3 regions of the Labrenzia sp. PO1 genome follow, and region 2 is predicted to be linked to each of the others. Evidence: predicted binding sites of a transcription regulator. Region 2 holds the regulator's gene; each other region holds the start of a gene.
What was found. Region 2 encodes PhoB, which activates phosphate uptake and scavenging genes when phosphate is short. Its sites were predicted from a motif close to TGTCATNNANCTGTCAT; they were not measured.

Region 1 (3,274 bases), on a different contig from region 2:
TTCAATGCTGCCTGGGCGCGCGCAACCGAAGCCGCGTGCCTAGCTGAAGGCGATGAGGTGCTTTGGTCAGACCTCTACCAGCTTGGCTTTGATCCGGCGGAGCGCGCAGCGCACTACGCAGAGGAGATCGTCACCGAACCTTACGACGTTCTGAAAACACAGGAAGCGGCCTCGAAAACCGGAAACCTTCCGTCGGTCATTACGGAAGAAGTCGAGAAGCTGCGCCAGGCGGACCGGATCGTGTTTCATTTTCCGGTGTGGTGGTTCGCCCCACCTGCCATCCTGAAGGGCTGGTGCGAGCGCGTTCTGGCCAACGGCGGCCTGCACGATACTTCCAACCGTTTCGATACCGGCCATTTCAGGAACAAGCCGGTTCTTTTCTGCGTCACGACCGGATCCAAGGCGAGCGAAAGTGCCCACAACGGCAAGGAAGGCGACATTCAGATGCTGCTTTGGCCACTCGCCTACACACTGCGCTATCTGGGTTTCGATGTTCTGGTTCCCAGGATCGTCCACGGTGTTCACGGTTATCACAAGGGTGCGGCAAAGGAAGGCCTGGAAACACGACTTCAAAACGAGATCGAAGGCCACCGGGAGACGATCGCAAGGTTCGCAACGCTGCCGAAGATCAGCTTCAATGCCGACAGCGAATTCGACCGCGCCGGCACCCTTAGCCCGGGCGCGCCATCTCACAGCCACTTCATCCGGCACGACCCCTGATTTTGCGGCAACCGGAAAAGACGGGACCGGATTTGTCCGCCCCCACTCCTCTTTTTCCTCTATCTGCCGGATGACGCTACCGCTTTTTCGGATAGAATACCGGTAATCTTATATTGGCCCAGCGGGGATTCGATGCGCCTCCTATCTGCATTCGTCTTTGGTTTTGTTCTTCTGTCCGCCCCCTCCGCCTGGAGTGCAAGCTGCGGCAATGGCCCGGGTGGTTTTGAAGCCTGGAAACAGTCGTTCATTGCAAATTCCCAAAGCTACGGCCTCAAGAAAAGGGTCGTTGAATCGTCCCTCAAGAACGTGAAATACAACAAGAAGGTGGTCTCACTCGACCGGAACCAGAAATCCTTCAAGCTCAGCTTCAACCAGTTCTATGCAAAGCGGGTCAACAACGCGATGATCCGGCGGGGCAAGCAGCTCGGCAAGACGTACGCCCGCATCTTCCGTGGCATCGAAAAGAAATACGGCGTCCCGGCACCTGTTCTGCTGGCGATCTGGGGACTTGAAACCAACTACGGCAGCTTCTCCGGCAACATGCCGGTCCTGCAATCCCTTGCCACGCTGGCCTATGATTGCCGCCGGTCCGATTTCTTCACCGCCGAACTGGTCGCCGCACTCAAGATCGTGCAGGGCCGTGACATGCAGCCGGCCGAAATGAAGGGTGCCTGGGCCGGCGAACTCGGCCAGACCCAGTTTCTCGCCACCAGCTATGTCCGTTATGCGGTCGATTATGACCGCGACGGCCGCAAGGACCTGATCCGCTCGATCCCCGATGTGCTGGCTTCCACCGCAAATTATCTTGCCCAGAAAGGCTGGCGCCGCGGCCAGGGCTGGGGCCCGGGCACTGCCAATTACAACGTTCTAAAGCAATGGAACAAGGCCAGTGTCTACGTGGAAACGATCTCGGTCATGGCTGGCCAGATCAGCGAGTAGACCCCGCTCGACGCCCCATAAACCTGCTTGACAAAACTGACGATCCGGGCAGCAATTTGCGTCATACGGTTGTAATCCTCGCGGACCAAAACCGTGTGCCGCGGAAACATGCCGCCCGGCAGGCACCGGCAGCTGTCGGTCCGGCTCGCGCTGTTCCGCAAGGCTAAACAACACCAATCGCCGAGCGACCGAACAGGAGCCATTTCATGTCCAGGATCAAAGACTTTTCGATTTCACGGCGCACCCTTTTGATGGGCGCGGCGGCAACTGGCTTCACGGCAGCTCTGCACCCCTATTCGGTTCTGGCCAAGGAAGGTACGGCTCACCTTCGCCTGATGGAGACTACTGACCTCCATGTCCATGTTTTCCCTTACGACTATTACAGCGACAAACCTGTCGACACCGCCGGTCTCGCCCGGACAGCCACACTGATCCGCGATATACGGAACGAGGCGACAAACTCGGTTCTGGTCGACAATGGCGACTTTCTGCAAGGCAACCCGATGGGGGACTATGTCGCCTATGAACGCGGCATGAGCGAAGGCGACCTGCACCCAGTCATCAAGGGCATGAACGTCCTTGAATTCGACGCGGCAACACTCGGCAACCACGAATTCAACTACGGTCTGGACTTCATGATGAAGGTGCTGGCCGGGGCCAATTTCCCCGTCGTCTGCGCCAATCTTGTCAAGGGCAGCACACTGGCCGGCAACCCGCGAGACGACGCCCTTTTCCTGAAGCCCTACGTGATCGTTGAAAAACAGGTCACCGACGGTGCCGGCAAGTCCTATCCGATCAAGATCGGCTTCATCGGCTTCGTGCCACCGCAGATCATGAACTGGGACCGCCGCCACCTGGAAGGCAACGCCAATGCGCGTGACATTATCGAAACCGCCAAGGCCTTCGTCCCGGAAATGCGCGAACAGGGCTGCGACCTTGTAATCGCCCTCTCCCACTCGGGGATTGATGCCAACGATTATTCCGAAGGCATGGAAAACGCCTCCCTGCACCTTGCCGGCGTGGACGGGATCGACGCCGTCTTTACCGGTCACCAGCATCTGGTCTTCCCCGGTCCCCAGTATGAGGGACTGCCAGGTATCGACAGCGAGAAAGGCACGTTGTTCGGCAAGCCTGCCGCGATGGGCGGTTTCTGGGGATCGCATCTGGGCGTCATCGACCTGATGATCGAGCGCGACGGCAACGGCTGGCGTGTCGCCAATTTCATGACCGAAGCACGCCCGATCTACGAAAAAGAAGGTCGAACGGTGACACCTCTGGTGGAAAGCCAGCAGGATGTACTCGATGCGGTGAAGGAAGATCACGAGGCAACCCTTGCCTATGTCCGCCGCCCCGTCGGCAAGACGTCGGCTCCCTTGCATTCCTATTTCGCCCTCGTGGCCGACGACCCGAGCGTCCAGATCGTTTCAAAGGCGCAGATCTGGTACATCGAACAGATGCTGAAGGGTACGGAATGGGAAGGCCTGCCGGTTCTTTCCGCAGCAGCGCCTTTCAAGGCCGGCGGTCGTGGCGGCCCGGACTACTACACCGATGTTCCGGTCGGCGATGTCGCCATCAAGAACGTGGCCGATCTCTACCTGTATCCGAACACCATTCG
Region 2 (3,274 bases):
CAAGAACCGTCTGGACGAGCCGGGCACCGGCATGTCGGGCGGTCAGCAACAGCGTCTGTGCATTGCCCGTGCGATTGCCGTCAGCCCGGAAGTGATCCTGATGGACGAACCGTGCTCGGCGCTTGACCCCATCGCGACCGCGAAGGTGGAAGAGCTGATCGACGAACTGCGGGAAAACTTCACCATCGTGATCGTGACCCACTCGATGCAGCAGGCTGCCCGTGTGTCTCAGCGTACCGCGTTCTTCCATCTGGGTGTTCTGGTGGAGGAAGGTCTGACGGAGGACATCTTTACCAATCCGAAGGACAAGCGTACGCAGGACTATATTACGGGCCGCTTCGGCTAAGCATTTTTTAGGTTTCTGAAGGGGACACAGGATGTCTGAACATACAGTCTCGGCTTACGATGACGAACTGACGGCCATGGCCGGCAAGGTTGCCGAAATGGGTGGTATTGCCGAAAAGGCTTTCGCCGATGCGGTGTCCGCGCTGGTGTCGCAGGATCTGGAGCTTGCCAAGGCGACGATCAAGGGCGATGTCCGTCTGGACAGCCTTTACAACGAACTTGAAGTGAAGCTGATCGAGCTGATCGTCCGTCGTCAGCCGATGGGGCAGGACCTGCGTGAAATCACCGCCGCAACGCGCATTGCCAATGACCTGGAGCGTGTTGGCGATCTTGCCAAGAACGTTGCCAAGCGCGTCATCGCCATCGACAGCGACTTGCAGTCCAAGAAGCTCGCGATCGGTGTGGAGCACATGACGGAACTCGCTCTTTCGCAGCTCAAGCAGGTGCTGGATGCCTACGCCCGCAAGGATGCGGAAGCCGCCCGCCGGGTTCAGGAAGCCGACGCCGAAGTCGACGCGATCTACACGTCGATCTTTCGCGAACTCTTGACCTACATGATGGAAGACCCGCGGGTCATTACCCAGTGCGTCCATCTCTTGTTCTGCGCAAAGAACATCGAGCGCATCGGCGATCACGCGACGAATATCGCCGAGAACGTCTACTACATGGTCACTGGCGAGCGTTTGCCGGAAGACCGGGCAAAGGTCGACGAAACAGGCGCGGTCTGACCCGCCGGTAATCGTCGGATTTGCAGAAGATCTTAACGGCCGGCGCTTCGGCGCCGGTTGCGGTAATTGGAGCGAGATGTATGCCGAAGGTGCTCATCGTTGAAGACGAAGAACCGCTCAGCCTTCTATTGAGATACAATTTGGAAGCGGAAGGGTACTCGGTCGAGTCCTGTGTCCGGGGTGACGAGGCGGAAATCCGCCTGCGGGAAAGCCTGCCGGATCTGTTGCTGCTCGACTGGATGCTGCCGGGCCTGTCCGGAATTGAACTGTGCCGCCGCCTGCGGGCGCGCGAGGACACCGAGCGCCTGCCGGTCATCATGCTGACGGCACGCGGTGAGGAAGCAGAGCGCATCCGCGGCCTGTCGACCGGTGCCGACGACTACGTGGTCAAGCCCTTCTCGGTACCGGAATTGATGGCCCGCGTGCGCGCCATCCTGCGCCGGGCAAGCCCGGAAGTGGTGTCCAGCATGTTGCGGTCCGGCGATATCGAACTGGATCGTGAAACGCACCGCGTTCGCCGCAACACCAAGGAAATACACCTGGGGCCGACGGAATTCCGCCTGCTGGAATTCCTGATGACATCGCCTGGCCGTGTCTTCTCCCGCGAACAACTGCTGGATGGGGTCTGGGGTCACGATGTCTACGTGGACGAACGCACTGTCGATGTTCACGTCGGTCGCTTGCGCAAGGCTCTGAACAAGGGCAAGGCAAAGGATCCTATCCGTACCGTCCGTGGTGCCGGATACGCCTTCAATGACCAGTTCACCTCTGCCACTGCCTGAGGGCAACTTGCAGAATGGAATTAAGGAGCCCGCTTTCTAGCGGGCTTTTTGTTTCTCAGCGGTTATGTGCCTTTCGCGGAGCAAGGTTCTCTTCTGCGACAACCCCATCAGTTGTGTCGGTGTCGGGGCTGATCCTGCGGTCCCTGTCGTGGCGGAGTGGTCAAACAAGGTTTGTTTTGATGGAACGGAAACGGCATGGAGCGGTGCCAAGAACAAGCCGTGGGAGGTCACTGGTCGGGGTCGGGCATCTGGTCAATGGAAGGCCCAAACAAAAAAAAGCCCGCCAGATGGCGGGCTTTCTCATGAATTGGTTAGGTGCGAGGCTATCAGCCTGCCTGAGCCATCGTCTTGCGATCGCGGCGGCGGTCGGCGACCGGCTGATACGCGATCTTGCAGTGATGAGCGCAGTAGGGGACGCCGGCATCGGACTGGCGGCCGCAGAAGTAGAAGTCGTCGGTCGCCGGGTCGCCAATCGGCCATTTGCAGGTCCGCTCGGTCAGCGTCAGGATGGTAGCCCGCTGCGAGATCGGAACGAGCTCTGCAATCGGCTCTACGCGCGGCTTGGCAGCCACCACTGGTGCAGGCGAGATGTCTGCTTTCAGGGCCGTTGCGCCGATCGACTGCGGATGTGACGTCGTCGGTTTCTTCGGCGCTGCACCCGTTGCAGGAGCTGCGGTGCGCGGCCGGCGCGGCTTGGCGCTTGAAGAGGTGGACTTGGCGCGGCCGGACAGGCCAAGGCGGTGCACCTTGCCGATCACGGCGTTACGGGTAACACCACCCAGTTCGCCTGCGATCTGGCTTGCGCTCAAGCCGTCGCCCCAAAGCTTTTTGAGAAGCTCAACTCGTTCGTTTGTCCAACTCATTGCCGCACCCTTTAGTTTGACCGTCCTGCGGCCATTAACCCCGTGTTAAGCATGCGCAAGCACGCTTAATGCTGGCAGATCTAGTGCCTCTTGGTGATTTGCCTCACGAGATCTCGTGTCTGATTGCTGAGAGGTTACAATAACGTTAATTTGTCAGGCAACCACTCGACCCAAACCAGTTGGGGATGAAACGACTTTTCCCCAATTATGGCGAGGTCATTGAGAATTTTATGAAATCCGCCCTCCGCGGCACATGAAATGTCTTGTGCGCCATTTCCATTGACAGTGCATGGTACCGGCAGTGTATAAGAAAGCCGCTGCGTGCCGCCTCATCGGGGCGGCACGTTGCGTTTTGGCCCTTCGGCATCTTTTCAAGGTGACGGCCCGGCGTCGGGGCGACGCAGGGGACAGCAGGGGCGTTTAAAGGAGACAAACGAGGTTATGTCCGCGACTGCACTATTCGGAAATTACGCAAGATCGAACCTGTCTTTCGATCATGGGGAAGGCGTCTGGCTGGTTACCACCGATGGCCGACGATTCCTCGATTGCGGTTCCG
Region 3 (3,274 bases), on a different contig from region 2:
CAGCTTCAGGAGTTTGAGCAAGTCGACTTCTTTCAGCTCTGGTTCGAACAACAGAACCATCAAGGCCAGTCGCCAGCTATGTTCGGCAGTGCTCTCCGGCCTGCCGCCGGTTGTCGTTCCCGAGCGAAGCGTGTCCTTCAGCTGCTCTGCAGCCTGAAGGAAGTCCAGCAGGCCCGTCAGTCTGGTATGGGAAATTTCAGGAAGATCGAGGGAAGGGGGCGTCTTTGTCATGGTGGCCAGATTATTGCGGGCCACCGCGCCAGGCGAGTTACCGCATAATTTATGCGGCATCCTGTTCTTCACGGACCAGCCGCGCAAACCGTCCGTCTGACAGCGGCAGGCGCGAAATCCGGATGGTGCTCTCAGGGATGGTCATTTCCGGGAAATCAACGTGTTCCGTTCGGTAGACAATGTCAGGAGCATCCGGCTCGAACCAGCCATAGTCGGTCAGTCTGTGCTCCGTTGCCCGGATGCCTGCGGACGCAAAACGCCACAGGGGCCGGTTCAGAAACTCGTTCACCGGTGCGCGCCATTCGCAGGCACGCGGTACGGACATGGCCAGCAGCCTGTGTGTGAGGTCGCAGACCAGATGCACGGGAACTGCGGACCGGGAGACAAGATCAAGCAGGGCCTTGTCGGCGGCGCTCTCCGGACGTGCCCTCAGCAGACAGGTGATCTTCGCCCTGTCGCTGTCGTCCGGCTGCGACATGCCACTCTCCCAGCGCGATATCCTCGTCTGCGAGACGCCGAGTTCATGCGCCAGAGCTTCCTGCTTGACCCGGTTCAGTACGCGCCAGCGCCGCAGCGACGGTCCAAGACTGCTTTCTAGAACGGCGGTTTCTGTTTGCATGGTGCAAGTGTAACGCGTCCCGGGAATTTTGTGCAGCGGGAAAAGAAGGCACGGCTCACCTGAGCAGGTGTCCGCGCCACCAGCGGGATCAGCGGTACTTCTCGATGAATGCGTCGATCGACAACTTGCGAAAATCGGGCAGCCGCTGCTTCAGCTCTTCTTGGGACCAGTCCCACCAGGAGATATCGATCAGCGCCTGTTCCTGCTGTTCGGTAAAACGCCGTTTGATTTCCCTGGCGGCCACACCGCCAACAACGGTGTAGGGGGCGACATCCTTGGAAACGACTGCCCCGGCTGCAACAATAGCTCCGGTGCCGATCGAGACGCCGGCAAGCACCGTGACATTGTGGCCGATCCACACATCATGGCCAATGGTGACCCAGTCGTCCTTGCGCCACTGGAAGAAATCCGCGTCGTCTTCGCCAAGGTCATAGGCAGCAGCGCGGTAGGTGAAGTGGTGCTGTGAGGCGCGCCAGGTTGCGTGGTTTCCCGGATTGATGCGGACGCGACGGGCGATGGAACAGAACTTGCCGATAGTCGACCAGACGACATCGCCTTCCTGCACGATATAGGAATAGTCCCCCATGCTGCTTTCGCGCATTTCCGTGCGTGCGCCAACCTCGGTCCAGATGCCGAGATCACAATTCAGCACCCTGGCCTCCGGGTGAATGTTCGGGGCTTCGGTCAGGGAAGGCTTCTGGGTCGGGGCGGACATGGATGCTCCATATAGCGTTGGAAGGAGTGCGGAAACGGTTTGTAGCCGTGTTGCTGGCACCGGTCGTGACGCTTTGATGACACTGGCGTGACTCCCGTCACTTTTTTTGCATGCATCCACAGCGGTGAAAGCGGCATTTGGCGGGTAGAAGCCTTGTATTTGAGCACTGATTTCCGAGTAAATTTTAGCCAGGAATGTGTGACGCCAAGGGGGCTCGGAAAGCGCTGAGAGCGCTGCGGAATTCCCGCCGGAGATGGTTGTTCTGCCGATGCTTCAGGCAGGGATGTCATTGATTTGTCATAAAATTTTGAGCTCCCCGACAAAGGAATGTCATTTTTCTGTAATGGTCCGGTGGCTCTTGTCGCGCAGCACGACGAACACAACGGACAGGGCTGGCGCGTGATTCAATTTCAGGAAGTCACCAAGACCTTCGGGTCTCGGACCGCGGTCAACAAAGTAAGTTTTAATATCGAAAAACCGCAGATGGTCGGGATCATCGGTCGCTCCGGTGCCGGCAAGTCAACCTTGCTGCGCATGATCAACCGGCTGACCCCCGCCAGCGCCGGACAGATCCTGTTCGATGGCCGGGACATTCTCAGCCTGAAAGGCGGCATGATGCGCCGCTGGCAGCGCGACTGCGCCATGGTGTTCCAGCAGTTCAACCTGGTGCCGCGCCTGGATGTTGTCACCAACGTCATGTTGGGGCGCCTCAACGGTCACGGCACCTTGAAGAGCCTCTTCAACATCTTCAGCCAGGAAGACGTCAATTCCGCGCTTGGTGCGCTCGACAGACTGGGCATTGCCCAGGAAGCCACCAAGCGGGCCGAGGAGTTGTCCGGTGGTCAGCAGCAGCGTGTTGCGATTGCCCGCGTTCTTATGCAGGACCCGCACATGATCCTGGCGGACGAGCCGATTGCTTCGCTCGATCCGATGAATGCCAAGATCGTCATGGATGCGCTGCGTGAGATTCACGAGCGCGACAACAAGATCGTCATCTGCAACCTGCACACGCTCGACACTGCCCGGACCTATTGCGACCGGGTGATTGGCATGCGCGACGGTTTCCTCGTGTTCGACGGGGCGCCGGAAGCGCTGACCACGGCTGTCGCACGCGAAATCTACGGTGCTGATGAGAGCTTTAACGAGGCGGCGACATCCACCGCCATCGATGCCGGCCAGTCCGGTTCCAGAGAATCCGCCGGTGCGATGACCCCGGCGGCAGCAGCGGTCTGATCCGGCTGCGCACCCGCTTAACGTCATCAAAATTGAGAACTCTCGGGGAGTGTCCCAAATGAAACTCGTTGCTAAAGTTGCTGCGCTTGCTGCTGTCAGCATGATCGCTCTGAACGCTTCTGTTGCCGGTGCAGCGGAAATCACGGAATTCCGTATCGGCCTGCTCGGCGGCGAAAATGCTTCCGACCGTCTGCGTGCCAACGAATGCCTGCGCGAAAAGACCGAGGAACTGCTCGGCGTTCCGACAAAGCTGTTTGCTCCGGCAGACTACAACGGCGTTATCGAAGGCCTGCTCGGCGGTAACCTCGACATGGCCTGGCTCGGTGCTTCCGGCTACGCAAAAGTCTTCCTGACCGACCCGGAAGCCGTTGAGCCGGTTCTGGTCAAGGTCAACAACGACGGCAGCTATGGCTACTACTCCATCGGTTTTGCCCGCGTCGACAGCGAGATCAACTCCCTGGAAGACATGAAGGGCA

Region 1: the regulator PhoB is predicted to act here: its motif matches at 1,719-1,735, upstream of HCG46_RS02040 (bifunctional 2',3'-cyclic-nucleotide 2'-phosphodiesterase/3'-nucleotidase).
Region 3: the regulator PhoB is predicted to act here: its motif matches at 1,850-1,866, upstream of phnC (phosphonate ABC transporter ATP-binding protein).

The regions. Positions count from the first base shown of each region.
Region 1 is NZ_JAAXCR010000001.1:419,480-422,753, forward strand. Features, by position in the region: gene HCG46_RS02030 (NAD(P)H-dependent oxidoreductase) at 1-720, shown strand, start outside; gene HCG46_RS02035 (lytic murein transglycosylase) at 853-1,659, shown strand; gene HCG46_RS02040 (bifunctional 2',3'-cyclic-nucleotide 2'-phosphodiesterase/3'-nucleotidase) at 1,866-3,274, shown strand, end outside.
Region 2 is NZ_JAAXCR010000002.1:439,396-442,669, reverse strand. Features, by position in the region: gene pstB (phosphate ABC transporter ATP-binding protein PstB) at 1-346, shown strand, start outside; gene phoU (phosphate signaling complex protein PhoU) at 378-1,073, shown strand; gene phoB (phosphate regulon transcriptional regulator PhoB) at 1,154-1,855, shown strand; gene HCG46_RS09930 (GcrA family cell cycle regulator) at 2,182-2,718, opposite strand; gene HCG46_RS09925 (aspartate aminotransferase family protein) at 3,160-3,274, shown strand, end outside.
Region 3 is NZ_JAAXCR010000006.1:15,435-18,708, reverse strand. Features, by position in the region: gene HCG46_RS25360 (HD domain-containing protein) at 1-291, opposite strand, end outside; gene HCG46_RS25355 (helix-turn-helix transcriptional regulator) at 281-850, opposite strand; gene HCG46_RS25350 (DapH/DapD/GlmU-related protein) at 939-1,565, opposite strand; gene phnC (phosphonate ABC transporter ATP-binding protein) at 1,965-2,798, shown strand; gene phnD (phosphonate ABC transporter substrate-binding protein) at 2,857-3,274, shown strand, end outside.